DNA from 3 places in the Neobacillus sp. BF23-41 genome. Region 2 is predicted to be linked to each of the others. Evidence: riboswitches for the same ligand, from Rfam matches in the RefSeq annotation. Region 2 holds a riboswitch; each other region holds the start of a gene.
What was found. A riboswitch is a leader RNA that binds a small molecule or an ion and turns the genes downstream of it on or off. The one in region 2 is predicted to bind S-adenosylmethionine.
Positions count from the first base shown of each region.

Region 1: it holds a riboswitch for S-adenosylmethionine, as region 2 does, so the genes downstream of both, AB7942_RS03460 (sugar ABC transporter substrate-binding protein) here and AB7942_RS08995 (methionine ABC transporter ATP-binding protein) in region 2, are expected to answer to the same signal.
Region 3: it holds a riboswitch for S-adenosylmethionine, as region 2 does, so the genes downstream of both, mmuP (S-methylmethionine permease) here and AB7942_RS08995 (methionine ABC transporter ATP-binding protein) in region 2, are expected to answer to the same signal.

Region 1 covers NZ_JBGBPR010000002.1:57,012-59,215, reverse strand. Annotated here, with positions in the region: gene AB7942_RS03465 (MFS transporter) at 1-431, shown strand, start outside; SAM riboswitch class I at 688-795, shown strand; gene AB7942_RS03460 (sugar ABC transporter substrate-binding protein) at 925-2,040, shown strand; gene AB7942_RS03455 (sugar ABC transporter ATP-binding protein) at 2,110-2,204, shown strand, end outside.
Region 2 covers NZ_JBGBPR010000004.1:184,396-186,599, forward strand. Annotated here, with positions in the region: gene AB7942_RS08990 (methionine ABC transporter permease) at 1-375, opposite strand, end outside; gene AB7942_RS08995 (methionine ABC transporter ATP-binding protein) at 368-1,393, opposite strand; SAM riboswitch class I at 1,559-1,668, opposite strand; gene AB7942_RS09000 (O-acetylhomoserine aminocarboxypropyltransferase/cysteine synthase family protein) at 1,802-2,204, opposite strand, start outside.
Region 3 covers NZ_JBGBPR010000026.1:50,170-52,373, forward strand. Annotated here, with positions in the region: gene mmuP (S-methylmethionine permease) at 1-931, opposite strand, end outside; SAM riboswitch class I at 1,015-1,119, opposite strand; partial or broken gene AB7942_RS25380 (23S rRNA (pseudouridine(1915)-N(3))-methyltransferase RlmH) at 1,255-1,346, opposite strand; gene AB7942_RS25385 (YvrJ family protein) at 1,583-1,726, opposite strand; gene AB7942_RS25390 (DUF2922 domain-containing protein) at 1,796-2,014, opposite strand; gene AB7942_RS25395 (DUF1659 domain-containing protein) at 2,098-2,204, opposite strand, start outside.

The DNA of each region.
Region 1 (2,204 bases), on a different contig from region 2:
GTGGATATATATCCGACTGGCTGTTAAAGCGTGGAAAGTCACTTGGTGTAGCACGTAAAACACCAATAATAATTGGGTTCTTGTTTTCAAGTATTATTGTTCTCGCTAACTATACTTCATCAGCAGCACTTATCATGCTTATCATGTCGGTAGCCTTTTTCGCCAAAGGGATGGCAGGTGCAACTTGGACGCTTGTTGGCGATATGTCTCCAAAAGAAATCATTGGATTGAGCGGTGGAATATTTAATACATCAGGTAACTTGGCTGGTATCGTAATCCCTATTGTAGTTGGATATATTTTAAGCACTACGCATTCCTTCAGTGCTGCATTATTCTTTATTGGAGCAGTCTTGATCATTGGAGCATTATCTTATATCTTTATCGTGAATAAAGTAGAGCGGATCGAATTACCAGCAGAATTAATGGAGTAAAAACCAGCTCTAAAAAATGTACAAGCTTCATGGAAATTAAATTTGAAAAAGAAGGCTAGCCTATATCTTAAATGGTTAGCCTTTCTTCATTTTAGGATTTATTACTATACCTGTAACGCTTCTTATTTTTCAGCACTTATATTCAAAGGCTTGAGGCGTAGGAATAATAACTATATTAGAAATATTCAAAACACTATTGACAACTTGTTAATGGGAGACTAAAATCTAGTTTATTACTTTAAATGAATAATACGTTCTCTTATCAAGAGTGGCAGAGGGACTGGCCCGATGACGCCCAGCAACCGTTCCGTTTGGAATTGGTGCTAAATCCTGCAAAACAATTTATTGTTTTGAAAGATAAGAGAGGAGTAGTCCCTTAATTTGTGATGAAACCTCTCTTTTCTGGAGAGGTTTTTTATTTTTATATAAAAACAAACCTTTCCAATCGGAGTAATGGAGTATTGATAAGAATCTAAAAGGGGGAGCTTTAATCATGAAAAGAAATATCTTTAAAAGTACACTCGTATCAGCATTAGCAGCAACACTCTTACTCACAGGCTGTGCTTCTGAGGGAGAAACAAAACAAGCAAGCGCTCATAAAAAGGTTTCACTTGAAGGTGTATCTGAAAAGTTTACAAGTGGTGATCCGTTAAAAATCAAGGTTATTCGAAAAATTGGCGGTGACGATCATACTGCCCAGTTCTTAGCAGGTGCAAAAGAAGAGGGAGAAGCCTTAGGTTTTCAAGTGGACGTGTTTACCGCAAATGGTGACACAGCTAAGTTCCATGATGCTATTAATCAGTCATTAGACCAGGATTATGATGGATTTATCATTTCTCATGGTGACGATGATGCGACTGTTAATGATGTAAAAAAGATAGTTGAAAAAGGAAAAAGTGTAGTTACATTTGACTCGAATCCAAATATTGCGAAGGTTGATGGAGTAACGCTTACTTCACAGGATGATGAAGCCTTAGCAACTTTGGCCCTTGATCAACTCGTAAAGAATACAAACGGAAAAGCAAATATTGCCTACCTATGGGTCGACGGTTTCCCTGCAATGGTTAGACGTAATAAGGTTTATCAAGATGTCCTTTCAAAAAATCCTGAAATTAAAGAAGTGGAACGCTTTGGTGTGGCAGCGGCAGATACAAGTGTACAAACACAAAACGCAGTTGCAGCCATGTTAAATAAATATCCAAAGGGCAAACTGGATGCCATATTTGCTACTTGGGATGCTTTTGCAATCGGTGCAGCACGAGCTTTGAAAGAAGCGGGACGTGAAGAAGTGAAGATTTATGGAATCGATGTTTCCAATGCGGATCTGCAAGAAATTCAAAGAAAAGGCAGTGCTTGGAAATACACAGCAGCTGTCGATCCGAAACTTATCGGTGCTGTTGATATGAGAATACTTGCGAAAAAGCTTGCAGGTGAAGAAACACCACAGACCTTTGATTTAGATGCTTCACTTGTTTCACAAGAAAATCTTCTCAAAGCAAAAGAGCCTGTGAACATGGTTAATCTGGCAAAAATTATTCCAGGCTGGGGTCAATCGACTGCATTTGAGGAAGAGTGGATAAAAACGTTAAAGAAGCATTATAAAGAATAGTCGGTATACAACTAGACACTCTCTTTTTCAATAGATGAAGAGAGTCTTTGCTTACGGGGGATGATTTTGATGAGATCAACATTGGAGATGAAAAACATCTCAATAGAGTTTCCTGGTGTGAAGGCATTGAATCAGGTTGACTTTTCGATGGAAACGGGAGAAAT
Region 2 (2,204 bases):
CTCAATAACACCTTTATCGATTTCCCTAAGGGCTATTTCTACCATTCGTGCATAAAAAGGAGCTGCTCCAATAATTAGGGCTGGTAGTGCCGCATTCGCACCGAGCATAGTCCCAAGCAATAATTTTGTAAAAGGAATTAATAAAACAATTAAGATAATAAAGGGGATTGATCTGAAAATATTAACAAAGCCAGCAATAATAACATTAACAGCTCGATTAGCCCAGATATTACCTTTATCTGTTAAAAACAACAACAGACCAAGGAATAATCCTAAAATAAAGGTTGCAAACACTGAAATGGAAGTCATATAAATCGTTTCACGTGTTGCTTCTAATAATTGTTCCCAATTTACCATTTCCATAAGGTTAGCCATTACTGATCACCTCCACGCCTACTTGCTGTGAGTGAATATAATCAATGGCTTTCTGTATTTCGCTAGATTGCCCATCCAAGTGGATAAATAATGTTCCGTATGATCCAGTTTGCGTGTGGGAAATTTTCCCCTGAAGAATATTTACGATAACATCAAAGTCTCGGATGATGTTTGTGATTAATGGTTGTTCTGTTGTTTCCCCTACAAATGAAAGTTGAACCACTTTTCCATGCGGATAGCGTTCAAGTAAATGTTCAATCGTTTCCTTCGTTTCTTCCGGTTCCGTCACCTGCTGCACAAAGCGCTTTGTAATTGGCTGTTCTGGATTTTTAAATACATCTAAAACCGGACCAATCTCTACAACCCTACCGTTTTCCATGACCGCAACCTGGTGACAAATCTTCCGGATGACATGCATTTCATGGGTGATTAAAACAATTGTCAGACCCAGTCTTTTATTAATATCGACTAACAATTCCAAGATAGAATCAGTTGTTTGCGGGTCTAGTGCTGAAGTCGCTTCATCGCATAGGAGCACCTTTGGATTGTTAGCGAGTGCCCTAGCAATCCCCACACGCTGCTTTTGTCCGCCGCTTAATTGGGATGGGTAGGCATTTTCTCTTCCTTCAAGGCCTACTAGTTTAATTAGTTCGTCCACTCTTTTTTTCCTTTGTGAACCATTTACACCTGCAATTTCAAGTGGAAACGCAATATTTTCACTTACCGTCCTCGACCACAGTAAGTTAAAATGCTGAAAAATCATGCTGATTTCCTGGCGTGCTTTTCGAAGCTCACTGCCTTTAATCTTCGAAATAACGCGGCCAGCTACTGTTACAGTTCCGTCGGTTGGCAGCTCTAATCCATTTAACATTCGGATTAAGGTACTTTTACCAGCACCACTGTATCCAATCACTCCGAATATTTCTCCCTCTTGTATATCCAGGTTGACATCATCGACGGCTCTTAGCTGCCCCTGTTTAGAAGGGAAAATCTTCTGGACATTTTTTATTGATATCATTGAATCACCTGCTTCTTATCCAATTTACTTAACATTCTGAAAGATTTGTATTGTAATATACCGCTTATTAATATAGGATTTGACTTTTTTAACAAAAAGATTCTGTTTTAACAAAATAAAAGCCTTTCTGCGCAGGCAGAAAGGCATCATTAAAAATAATCCTTTCTCCCATCTCCCAAAGCAATCGCTTTGTGTGAATTGGCACCATTTCAATAATAAATATTGACGGTTGCCGGGCTTCATCGGGCACATCCCTCCACCTCTCTTGATAAGAGCATCAAGTATCCTATATTCAATTAAAACGTTAATTTGTTTAAGTAATTATATTACAAAAGTTATCGTATCATGGATAAAAAGGGGTGTCAATGAAAATAACTTCATATTCGGAAAAATAAGTTTTGGTAACTTTTATGCATTTACCTTGAATGAGATTACACCAGTAGCAGCCAAAATAGCTGATTCGAGATCTTCGATTAAATCCTCAACATTCTCGATACCGATTGAAAGGCGAATCAAATCCTCTGTTACACCTGCAGCTTTCAGGCCATCAGCATCTAATTGCTGATGGGTGGTGCTTGCTGGGTGAATAATTAAACTTTTTGCATCGCCAACGTTTGCAACATGCGCCCATAGAGTAATCGAATCGATTACTTTGGCTCCTGCTTCTTTACCGCCTTTAATCCCGAAGACAACCATGGAACCTGCACCTTTTGGCAAGTACTTTGTGGCTAATTCATAATCTGGGTGGGATGGGTGTCCTGGATAAGATACCCATTCCACAGCAGGGTGATTGGTTAAATATTCCACCACT
Region 3 (2,204 bases), on a different contig from region 2:
TTGAAGAGGCATAAAGACCTGAGTTTGCAGCAGATAGAATGGCTGTTAATATGACAAAGTTCATAATATCCGCTGCATATGGTACGCCAATTTGTTCAAGAACGGCAACAAAGGGGCTCTCTAATACTCCTGCATCTGAAGTAGGCATTAATGCAGATAATACAACAATCGTTCCTACAAAAAAGATAATCAATCTCCACAATGTAGTACGAATGGCCTTTGGTATCGTTTTTTCCGGATTTGCTGTTTCCCCCGCTGCAATTCCTATTAATTCCGTTCCTGAAAAGGCAAAGTTAACCGCAAGCATTGTCATGACAATCGCAAAAGCACCATTAGGAAATAAACCTGCACTTGTAAAATTAGAGAAGAACGGTGCCGATTGGGAATGGGTCATCGGAAGAAAACCTACCATTGCCGCTGCTCCTACAACAATAAACAGAACAATCGCTATTACCTTTATAGACGCAAACCAGAATTCAGATTCAGCGAAAAACTTAACCGTCAGTATATTTAAGACAAAAACCAAAATAGCAAACAGCAAACTCCAATTCCAGACATTAATGGATGGAAACCATCGCTGCATTAATAATCCTGCAGCCGTAAATTCAGAACCTAAAGCAACAGTCCAAGTTAGCCAGTACAACCAAGCAACTGTATACCCAGTCCCTGGTCCAATATATTTAGTCGCATAACTGTGAAAGGCACCAGTTTCAGGCATATGTACGGAAAGCTCTCCTAAACATAGCATGACGAGATAAACCACTAGTGCACCAATCAGATAGGACAGAATGGTCCCAAACGGGCCAGCTTGTTGAATCGTGTAACCCGAACTTAAGAATAATCCTGTTCCAATCACTCCGCCGAGCGATAGCATAACTAAATGCCGTGTTTGCATTTTTCTTTGAAATTTTTGCTTGCTTTTCTTCTCCATCCTAGTCTCCTTTTTCCTACATCCAGAAAAAACAAAAAACGCACTCAGATAAATGAGTGCGTTACTGACAAATAATAACGTAGCTCTTATCTATCAAGGCTTCACACCCGATGGAATTAGCACAGTGTCTTATTAGACCTGCTGCTGAGGTTTCATAGGGCCAGTCCCTCCGCCTCTCTGGATAAGAAATATTTTTTTAAACTTTATCAATCTATTAAATAATTGTCAATATATTTCTGAGTTTTTTAAAATTTTAAAACCTTATAAGCAAAAAATATAATAATTATGCTTATCTAATATAAATTCAAGTAAAAATTTCGTCGTTACTTATGGTACGGTTCACCGCGATTAATCCGAAAAGCTCTATAAATTTGTTCAACAAGGATTGTCTCATCAGCTGATGGGGGAAGGTCATCCAGGCAAGACCGTGGGGACGAATCGAGACTTGCCTACCATTAAAAAGAAGCGATTCAAATCAAAAAGAACCCGTCGATGATTGTAGGAGTAGTCGTGATATTGATCATTGGTGTAGTTGTATATAAAGTTAAAAGGGAAAAAGAGCGGTTAAGGAATTCTGGATAAAGTGAAAGAATAAAAACAAGAAACCACCTTGGATCTACTTAATAGTAGAGGCTAGGTGGTTTCTCTTTTTTATATTCGCTCCCTCATCCGCTCAGGAAGTGTCTGTATCGACTGGACGACCAAATCAAGCTTTGCTTCAATTCGGTAAAGCAAATAAAGAGTCACAACGATGGGGAATCCCACCTGGCTGATGATTGGAATCAACTGCTCCACTTTTCTCTCCTCCTTCCATTGTTTATAAAAAGAGGCTGGGTTCATAATGAATCCGGCCTCTCACTTTTATTAGGCAATCACGTAATCTGTCACATTGCGTTCGATCACTCTTGCTCCTTTTGCAGCAACAAACTTCCCGCTGCTAGTTGTGAAAACTTCAGATGCAATAATCTGCGCCATCGATAATTTTACGACTTCTTCATCAATCGGCTCTTTGGGGTTATCAATGGAAAGGCTTGCTGTCTTTCCGAACTCCGTGGCAAATTGCAATTCCAATGTTTTTGCCATTTCTTTCACCTCCTATCCCTTCGTTTTTTACTAGACTATTAACCTAGAATCGCGGAGCTGTCATTCCGTTTCACTTTAGACTATTAACCTACAATTGCGATGATATCATTCCGCTCCACTTTGTTTAGCGTATCATTGCATAGAACTGCAACTGCTAGTGCCGCTTGCGATAATTGATCCGCAGTAGCTG